Regions from separate parts of the Paenibacillus sp. J22R67 genome, predicted to be linked through region 1. Evidence: riboswitches for the same ligand, from Rfam matches in the RefSeq annotation. Region 1 holds a riboswitch; each other region holds the start of a gene.
What was found. A riboswitch is a leader RNA that binds a small molecule or an ion and turns the genes downstream of it on or off. The one in region 1 is predicted to bind cyclic di-AMP.

Region 1 (3,278 bases):
ATGATCACAGGTTCTTTCGTGCATACGCGTTCTTGCGTGATATCAATGCGCAGCTGTTTGGCTACATCATCATAGTGATTGCTAATTTTGGTTATTCCCCAAAGTAAAATCGGCGTCACAATAATAACAATCCAAGCGCCTTCGCTAAATTTGGTAATACAGAAAATAATCAAAACAGCAAGGGAAACAATTCCCCCCAGACCATTAATTACGAACTTGCCGATCCAGCCGGCCGGACGTTCTCTGAACCATTTGCGGACCAAACCGCTTTGGGCAAGGGTAAAAGATAAAAAGACGCCAATCGCATAAAGTGGAATGAGTGCATCGGTTTTTCCTTTAAAAATGACGAGCAAGATACTTGCCAAAACGCCTAACGTTACGATCCCGTAGTGAAACGACAACCGATCTCCCCGGTACGAGAACATGCGCGGGAAGTTTTTATCCTGAGCCATAATAGACGCCAGGATCGGAAACCCGTTGAAGCTCGTATTCGCAGCCAACACCAGGATCAGCATGGTGCCAATCTGTGTCGCATAATACATGATTCCACGCCCAAATGCCTGCTCCGTAACCATCGACAAGACCGAAGTATGTCCGTGCGGATCAGGTGCAATCCCATAACCCAAGCTCAGCAAGGTGACACCGCCAAAGACAATAGCCAGCAGAGTACCGAGGGAAGCCAGGGTTCTCTTGGCATTTTTGACAGATGGCGTACGGAAATGCGGCACCGCATCCGAGATCGCCTCAATACCTGTCACGGCCGAGCAGCCGGATGAAAAAGCTTTTAGAATGACAAACAATGTAAGTGAGCTCGTCATCGAGCTGGGAACCACTTGAAACTCATGCGTGTTCATGGATCCTGTCAGCATATCGAAGATCCCTTTACCAATCAGGAGCAGTATGCACAGGATAAAAAAGTACGTTGGAATCGCGAACACGGTGCCGGATTCAGAAGTACCCCGTAAATTCAGCCAAACCATCACCCAGACGAGCACTAAGGCTATGGGGACAATATAAGGCACTGTAACTGGGAAAGCCGACGTTATCGCCTGCACACCTGCCGAAATCGAAACCGCAACGGTTAACGTGTAATCAATCAGCAGTGAAACCCCAGTCAGTCTTCCCGACATCATTCCCAAATTTTCCTTGGCCACCATGTAAGCTCCGCCGCCCATCGGATAGGCCTCAATCACCTGGCGATAGCTCAAAACAAGAAGCATGATTAAAGCAATAATCGAGATTGCTATCGGCAATGAGAAAGCAAAAGCAGCAACCCCAACAGTCGCAAGCTCTAGCAAAATCTGCTCCGTGCCATAGGCTACCGAAGACAGGGCATCCGAAGATAGGATGGGCAGAGCCTTCCATACCTGCATTTTCTCAGATTCCAGCTCCGCCGATTTCAGCGGTTTACCGAATACAATCTTTTTCAGTGAGTCACTTGTCATGCTTTGAAATTCCTCCAAATAACCTAGTTTTCAGCTTGATTTCCCATTTTTAAGCGCAAAAAAACACAAGGATAGACCTTGTGCTTAGCCACATGTTCTCCTTTCTCACGACCGCTTACGAGGTTAGCTGACGGGTTCGGGCTGCGAGAAATCTGCCCTAAAGGTATCTGCCGCATGCGACAAGACGCACCTTACTCACCCCGTTGAAACCTATGGTTCCCCCGCTTTTCTGAATAGAAAATTAAGCGAAATATTCAACTGTTAACGTACGAGTTGATACTACTCTCTTATTAGCTCATAGTAAAGGAGGGAAAAATCTTAAAAAAGATTATTCCCTCCCCACATTCATTTGATAATCCGCTTACAATGGTATAATCCTTTCAGTATCTCTGATTTACTAGCTTATTGTCGGAATCATTAGGTTTTAGCGTATTTTAGTCAAATTAATTTCTCACATGACGCTTTCTTGTGGCTTGTTTTTGCTTAAAAATCATCTTTTTGCAGATGAGTGGGATACCGCCAATGAGAAATAAATAGCGGGCATCGATCATTTTTTTGAGAAATGCGGCAAGTTTACCTTTCACTTTTTTGACCTTCAGGATGCCAATAGCTTCTCCGCGACCCAGCGAGGCGACCGTCCCTTTGTAATCATAGGCAAAAGGTCGCAAGGGCTTCCCCCTCAGGGTATGGAGCAAGTTTGTTGCCGTATTATAGCCCTGCTGGACCGCGATTTGGGCATTGGCGGGGTATGGCGTGCCTTCTGGGCTCATGACAATGGAGCAATCCCCCGTAATAAAAACATCGGGATATTGCAAGGAACGCAAGTAATCATCCACCTTGACCCTGCCGCGTTGAACATGGAAGCCAGCATCCTGCAGCAGGGAATTCCCGCGGACGCCGCCCGACCAAATAACAGTGCCGGCAGGAATGAATTGGCCGTCTCCCAGTAGGACACCGCCGGGCTCGCATGCCTTAATGGCGGTAGATAATTTATATTGAACCCCTTTGCGGCGCATCACTTCCATGCCGTATTCCACGAGATCATTCGGCAGTCCTGGCGGCAAAGCGGTAGGCGATGCTTCGATATTAATGATTTGAACAAGTGCAGGGTCAACGTCAAACATTTGGCAAAGATCAGGAATCCGATCCGCTAATTCTCCAACAAACTCCGTACCTGTGAAACCTGCGCCTCCAACGACGATGGTCAAATATTCCTTATGCTTGGAGTCCAATTTATATTTAGCGAACATGTACTGCGTATGTTGGCGTATGAAGCGGACACTATTAATGCTGTTAATCGTCATCGCATACTCACGCAGTCCTGGAATACCAAAGGTTTCCGTTTCACTTCCAAGCCCCACTACCAGGTAATCGTAAGTAAGGACTTCGTCCGCCAGAACAACCTTCTTCTCCTCAGGCAAAATCTGCCTAACCGTCGCTTTAATAAAATGAATTTTCCGCTCATCGATCAGTTCCTTAATGGCTACACGCGCATTTTCATGATGATCAGTACCAGCTGCCGGCATATGCAGATGCGTCGTCATGTAGTGATAATCGTGTTTGTTCACCAGTGTGACTGCCACTTCATCTGCTTTGATCTGCTTCTGCAGCCTTATTGCGGTTACTAGCCCACCGTAGCCAGCGCCCAGAATAACTACCTTCGGCTTACTCATCCGAATCCTCTCCTCCGATTAAATCGTTTTTTTCTCTATGAAAAAATCGACCAAACCATTCAAGGTTGTCATGTGAAAAAAATCACATAGTCAGTCAGGGATTGCACATGGTTTGCTCACTTTTAGTATATGTGCTTCCTTGCTAAAAATCACTGGAATA
Region 2 (3,278 bases), on a different contig from region 1:
CGTATGAAGAGTTGAATGAGATCTTTAAGCCGCTGTCGGAGAATTTGCGAATATTTGTAGGCAGCTCCTTCTGGTATGTTAGCTACATAGTGGCTTAAGAATCATCGGCCAAAGTGAAGTAAGAAACGTTAGGCTTAATGTCCAGATGTGAACTTAAGGCCGAGAACGCCGACCAGAATGAGGATCATGAATAGAATACGCAGTAAACTAATAGGCTCATTCAGGAATAGGGTACCGATAATAATCGCCCCTACAGCGCCAATACCCGTCCAAGCGGCATACGCTGTGCCGATAGGAAGAGTTTTCGTAGCTGCTGCCAGAAAATAAAAGCTGATAATCATGCCGACAATGGTGATGCTTGATGGAATCAGTCGTGTGAAACCATTGGAGAACTTCAATGAGATCGCCCATACGACTTCAAAAACACCTGCAATGACCAGATATAACCATGCCACCGTGAATCACTCCTTCAATAAGTATTCGAAGATGCGCGGCAAAAAGAAAAAGCCTGGAAGCACTATCGCATCGCGATAAGACTCCCGGGCTTTTTCCCCTCCGTGATCACAGCGTATCCGCTGTGTGTTTTCTCTCGGACCAGACCAGCGCTGCAGCGCCCCGGAACCCTAGAAACATGATGTCGTAATTATAGGACGGCTTACATGCTATGTCAAGTTACACAATTTCTCATAAGGTGATGCTTTGCTCTATTCCTTCAGCTCGACGCCATTCAGAGCCACGTGAGCACGGAACATTGCCATGCTATCCGGGTGCTCCTGTTCTGGCAGCCAAGTGTCTTGCTCCCAAATCTTGGATAGCTTGAGGGCGCGACTGCAGTGAACGAAGCATTCCTGCACTTCAACGCCAACCCCTACAACGGGGAGCTTGCCGCCAAGCTGCATACCTTCGAGCAATTGCTCATCTTGCGTCAGCCAAGCGCGTCCGTTAATCCGCAGCACGGTTTCGACACCGGGGATTACGAACACCATGCCGACTTGGGGATTGTCGAGCAGATTTTGCAGAGAGTCAATGCGGCGATTCCCCAGCCGTTCAGGATAGATCAGACGACGATCATCCAGGACATGGACGAAGCCTGGATGGTCACCGCGCGGAGAGACGTCGCATAGACCCTCTTTATTTGACGTAGACAAGAAAAATAAAGGGGATTTTGCCAAAAAAGCGCGTATATGATCGTCGATGCTGGAGATAACTTTATTTTGGACGGCAAGGTGGGGCTCTCCGACACGGGGTCTTAGCTCCTCAAGGGACTGAATGATACCAGGGAATGGCGGGTTGTCGTTTCCACTTGTTAGCGACATGGTTGGTGTCCTTTCTCGAAGCCCAAGCGCTTCTGACAAATTTGTAACCACAAGAAAAGAATAAAAGCCCTGAAAAGCGGCTCATTCGAGCTAACGCTTGTCTGGGCTTTATTCATGAGGAACAAGAAAATTACTTGGATTCAGCAGTTAGTTGATTATAGATATCATCCCACAGAACACGTCTAGCGGATACATACCTTTTCGCATAATAGGATTCGCTTAGTTTGTTTTTCACGATACCTTCATTGGAAGCAGAGTGAATGAATTCACCGTTTCCAAGGTAGATGCCAACGTGAGAAACGCCTTTACCCCCTGTGTCGAAGAACACAAGATCACCTTTACGCAGATCACTTTTGTCGATCCAGTAGCCCTCTTTATTTTGAGCTGCTGAACTATGAGGAAGGTCAATGCCGAATTTATTGAACACGTACGATGTGAAACCAGAGCAATCAAAGCCTCTTGTTGTCGTTCCCGCATCGCGGTACGGTGTTCCAATCAATTCGTCAACCGTTGAGTCCAATGTGGATTCTGACGCAGACACACTCCCTAAAGCTACACTCAAAAACAAAACAAGACTAAAAAGAAGAGCAACAACCTTTTTCAACTGCTTGTCTCCTTCCGGTGCCTACGAGGTTAGCTGGAGGGTTCGGTTGAAGGTTCCCTATGATCCCTGTCTTGCAAGATCAATTCACCCGGTATGGTTCCCCCGTTTCCCCAAGAAATGAGGAATTCGGCATGAAATATTTGGTTTTTTGATGCTAGTCACTTTAATTCGTCATAAACATCGAAATTCCTCCTTTTTCGTGCAATTTGGTCTGAAAAAATGTGTAAAGGTTCGCTTTACAGACAAAAAAATCCCCTTTTGCAAGGGGATTGAACAAATCTAAACCATTAATGGTTTTATTTATTAGGTTTCATCGGCTCATTTTGGCGGAAAGAAGCTGATATTGCGAAGTGATGGACCACATTTGCATGAAAATATGGAAGAGCGGGAAAAGCTGATAAATGATCAGCGCTACCAGACCTGCCCAGATATAGGTCGTAGTAACTGTGATCCCTGCCAAAAGTCCTGAACTGAGTAAAAGTATCAGAGAAAGGCCGATAATTGGAAGTGAATACCGCATGAACGTTATGACCGTGGATACGATGCCGAGATGCGCCGCAATAGCGAACTGCACGTACATAAAAAGTAGATGCAGCAGGAAGCCATAAACCAGCATCCCCATGAGCCAAGGCAGTAAGTCGAGGGAAGCTTGTTCGTAAGATGTGCTGTGAGCCAGCACCTTCTGCGCTTTGGGCAGTACCCAGATGAGTGGCAGCAGAGACATGGCGATTCGGATTATATACACGGCGAAGAAGGGAAGCATGAGTTCCTTGATGCCGCGGACGAAGCGATAGCCAGCATTTTGATCCGAATGTGTGAGCGAGTAGTAGACGCCGCTATTCATCATCGGGGTGAGCAGCATGCGAGCTAGGAGCAAGATAGCCAGCCACCACAGGTAGGAATGGCTAAGATCCGTTTTGAATAACTGGAACTGACTTTCGGCTAGAAAAAGCTGGAGCGCTTCCTTCGGCTGGTCGCCGCCAGGAAACCGGTGCATGAGGGGAACTAGCACCCCTTGTACAAGCTTATACAGCAGCATGCCCCAGCACATTTGGTAGATGAATAAAACAATCGTAGCGAAGGGTTGCCGTAGAGCCGCCCTGAAGCCGGATTTGAGATAGGTTGTCACGGGTGTCCCTCCTAAGCGTTGTTTTCTGAAGGCAAACTTGCCTTGTAGAGTGGGCGCCTACCAGGCCACCCACCCGAAAATAGCTTGCAGGAATTGAATAATGCCGAGATTCAGGCGGAGTTTCCACTTGGTATCTACTTCTGCTTGCATGAAGTTATTAATATGTTTGTTTTCTAGAATGAGCGAGTAGTTCGGATCAATGCGAACCCAATCAACAGGCGTCGTGTGG
Region 3 (3,278 bases), on a different contig from region 1:
ATATTGACATTGTTCCCGCTGAAACAGACGTTTACACGTTAATTTTCAGACGGCTTTTTCGGTCCTACGACATAGACCGTGTAGCCTTGCTTCGTTCCGAATTTATTGGCATAGCCATGATCTTCAAAGTAGACATCGATCATTTGGCCTTTCACACCGCTACCGATGTCCTCAGCACGACGGAAGCCAACGCCCTCAATGTAAACCCACCAACCCAGTGGGATAACTTTCGGATCAACCGCAATCGTTCTGCCCTCAGTAACCGTAGTTCCTGTATACGTCTTACCGTACCCAGGAGTACCCTCGGATTTCCCTGTCGAATCGGCTCCCGCTGAATAAGCCGTGAGCTTCACATTCTTAAGGATTTGTTTATACCCAAATGTCACACCATTCTTAGAAACTTCATCCACACTAGGGGATGATGCTGATAGAACAACAACGGGATTTTTCGTGCCAATCGACACTACTTTTTTAACACTTTGTTCTTGTACTTCTTGACCTACAACAGCTTCTGCAACTAACACGCCATCTTCGTAAGTCTTTTCTTTCTTTTTCAGAAGTACGCCCTCTTTACCTTCTTGAACGACCTGCTCTTTACCTTTAAGCAGCGATGCATCACTTTTCTTCTCCGTGTCGAATGCGATCGGCTCTGTTACTTCTTCCGTCTCTTTTTTGACACGGACGATTTTGATTTCATCGCCAGTGCTCAAAGAGGATGTCGGTTCGGGAGTCAGCTTATCGTGCTCCCCAAGTGCAATATGTAAACGTTGCAATGCACTTTCAACCGTTCTTGCAGTTGTGTAAACAGTGGTGGTCTTTCCATCAGCAGTCAATTGAATTGGAGAAGCGTGTTCGATGACGAATTTGTCCCCGCCCTTGATTGTAGCAGTAGGGTCTGCAGATATTTCATCGTGTTCACCAATCGTTATGGCTTGTTCATCCAGTAGGCGTTGCAGGACCCATTGCTTCGTATGCACAACGGTTTCTTGTCCATTCACAACCACGGATACGCTCTTGGTAGCCGTACCGTACAACAACACCAAAAACATGAAAGTCATTGCGATTGAGATTATAGCCAGGCTTAAAATCAAACGCAAGTTTTCATGCTTCCATCGCAATGCGAAGGACATGCTGGATGATCGTTTTACATGGGTCTCGCTAAAAGAGATACTGCCCACTTCTTCGGTCCTCCTTCAAAGCCTCGCCGCCAGGTTACAGCATGAATAAATTTGACGCGACTAAGGTTTTTAATTTAACTTAACGTGTCGTCCATCGGCAGCTGCTAAGAAACGGCTGCGTTCTGGTCGTCCCACCCAGCTTTGCTATTCATCATCCTATGAATTCCGGGCTGTGATTAATCGTCCGAAACAGTTAAAGGTCCTTATGGGGACAAAAAGCCAGCAAGAAGAGGACTCTTCTCGCTGGCTTAGTTTGCATAGTAAAAATACACAAATAGCACGAACGACAATCGTTACCTCTCTTACGCTTACGAGGTTAGCTGACGGATTCGGACGTGAGAGTCGCCCTACTCAGACGTAAACTTCCGTTAAACGTCCAAGATTCACCCCTGTTACTCACTCTGTTTACTTCGTCAGCGATACCGCTTTATAAGTTAACAGTGGTTCCCCCGTTCCCATAATTGGAACTCAGCGAATGGAAAAATGGCAAATTGGTTATTAAGTTATTATGAAAAGTATATTACGCTGTTAATCTCTGCCTGTAAAGGGATTGACACCTACTAAAAAGGGCTAAATCATTTAAAAATAGCTTATTTTCAAAACAAAACCACTTTTTATCTACATTTATCTCACTATAACGTACGAATACTAAGTTTCTTCGTGTTTTCACTCTTAAACTAGGCTTCTAAACTAAATTTGTTTATAATTATCAGGTATGAAACTGATGTATAAATTCCAATAATTAGATATTTAGGGAGGCACTGAGATGGGTCCCATATTACAAGTTGACTCTTTATTCGGGGGATATTTACCAAATAAGCCCGTTCTTCACGACCTCACATTTACAATTCGTCAGGGTGAAATGATGGGATTGATCGGACTGAATGGCGCAGGAAAAAGTACGACCATCAAGAACATCCTTGGACTGCTTCAACCACAAAGGGGTTGGGTAAAAATTAACGGTTTGACGTTAGCCGAAGATCCGCTGCCTTACCGTGCCACTTATGCTTATGTACCGGAAAGTCCAGAGCTATATGAAGAGTTAACCATTCGTGAACACCTGGAGTTAACCGCCATGGCCTACGGCTTAACGAAGGATGACTATCTCTCCCGTTCACAAGCGCTGCTCGAACAGTTTCACATGCAGGACAAGCTCAATTCCTTCGCAAGCCATTTATCCAAAGGGATGAAGCAAAAGGTCATGATCATGAATGCGTTCTTAATCGAACCTTCCCTCTACATCATTGATGAACCTTTTCTCGGACTCGATCCGTTAGCCATCCGCTCATTGCTGGAGTTAATGGTCAAAATGAAGCAACGTGGCGCGTCATTCCTCATATCTTCGCATATTTTGTCTACGATTGAAAAATATTGCGATAACTATGTCGTCCTGCACAAAGGACACATGGTCGCCCAAGGCGATTTAGTCGAATTACGTCAGCAAACAGGGCTCCAGCAAGCGTCACTGGACGACATCTTCTATAAGCTTGTAAAAGGAGAACTGGTATGAAAGCGATGGACATGGATACCCGTGCCCTATGGCAGAAGAGGTTTGAACATTATATGAAGGAATCCATGGGCTACCTGCAGTATGCAGCGCGCAGTAATTTTTTTGGCTTCCTGTTATTTCTTGTCATCCTTTCTTCCTATTATTATGCAAAAATACTACAGCGCCTTCCGACAGATTATCCCTATCTGTGGATCGTCCTTTTGCTGCTTGTACCTTTGTTATCCTCAAGCCCGATTCGCACACTAGCCAGAAGCGCAGACCGTATGTTTTTACTGCGTATTGAACATCAGATGGGCCCCTACTTCCGCGGCGGATTCAAGTACAGCTTGGCGCTGCAAGCCTTTTGGACATTTCTGGCATGGGTCGTATTATGGCCCTTATATCATCACTGCCTCGGTCATGACGAACAGCATTTCTTATGGATGCTTGCCTTGCTTCTATTAATGAAGGTAGCCAATTTATTGGCTAGTTGGCAAGAAAGCCGATTTACACATGAGCGTGCAAGAAGGGCTTCCGTTAGCTTCCGCTGGATAGCAACAGCCGTCCTGATTTCTCTGCAATTCCTTACAAGCATTCTCTGGGCAAGCGGA

Region 2: linked by a shared signal. The riboswitch ahead of AC58VC_RS37290 (C40 family peptidase) and the one ahead of AC58VC_RS32410 (APC family permease) in region 1 are both predicted to bind cyclic di-AMP.
Region 3: linked by a shared signal. The riboswitch ahead of AC58VC_RS35725 (resuscitation-promoting factor) and the one ahead of AC58VC_RS32410 (APC family permease) in region 1 are both predicted to bind cyclic di-AMP.

What each region holds. Positions count from the first base shown of each region.
Region 1 is NZ_JCAUAX010000013.1:64,126-67,403, reverse strand. Features, by position in the region: gene AC58VC_RS32410 (APC family permease) at 1-1,445, opposite strand, end outside; cyclic di-AMP (ydaO/yuaA leader) riboswitch at 1,543-1,703, opposite strand; gene AC58VC_RS32405 (NAD(P)/FAD-dependent oxidoreductase) at 1,889-3,118, opposite strand.
Region 2 is NZ_JCAUAX010000025.1:13,450-16,727, forward strand. Features, by position in the region: gene AC58VC_RS37275 (methyltransferase domain-containing protein) at 1-98, shown strand, start outside; gene sugE (quaternary ammonium compound efflux SMR transporter SugE) at 135-455, opposite strand; guanidine-I (ykkC/yxkD leader) riboswitch at 535-637, opposite strand; gene AC58VC_RS37285 (MSMEG_1061 family FMN-dependent PPOX-type flavoprotein) at 705-1,367, opposite strand; gene AC58VC_RS37290 (C40 family peptidase) at 1,447-1,920, opposite strand; cyclic di-AMP (ydaO/yuaA leader) riboswitch at 1,924-2,062, opposite strand; gene AC58VC_RS37295 (hypothetical protein) at 2,231-3,049, opposite strand; gene AC58VC_RS37300 (M1 family metallopeptidase) at 3,107-3,278, opposite strand, start outside.
Region 3 is NZ_JCAUAX010000019.1:12,209-15,486, reverse strand. Features, by position in the region: gene AC58VC_RS35725 (resuscitation-promoting factor) at 39-1,178, opposite strand; cyclic di-AMP (ydaO/yuaA leader) riboswitch at 1,469-1,662, opposite strand; gene AC58VC_RS35720 (ABC transporter ATP-binding protein) at 1,945-2,688, shown strand; gene AC58VC_RS35715 (ABC transporter permease) at 2,685-3,278, shown strand, end outside.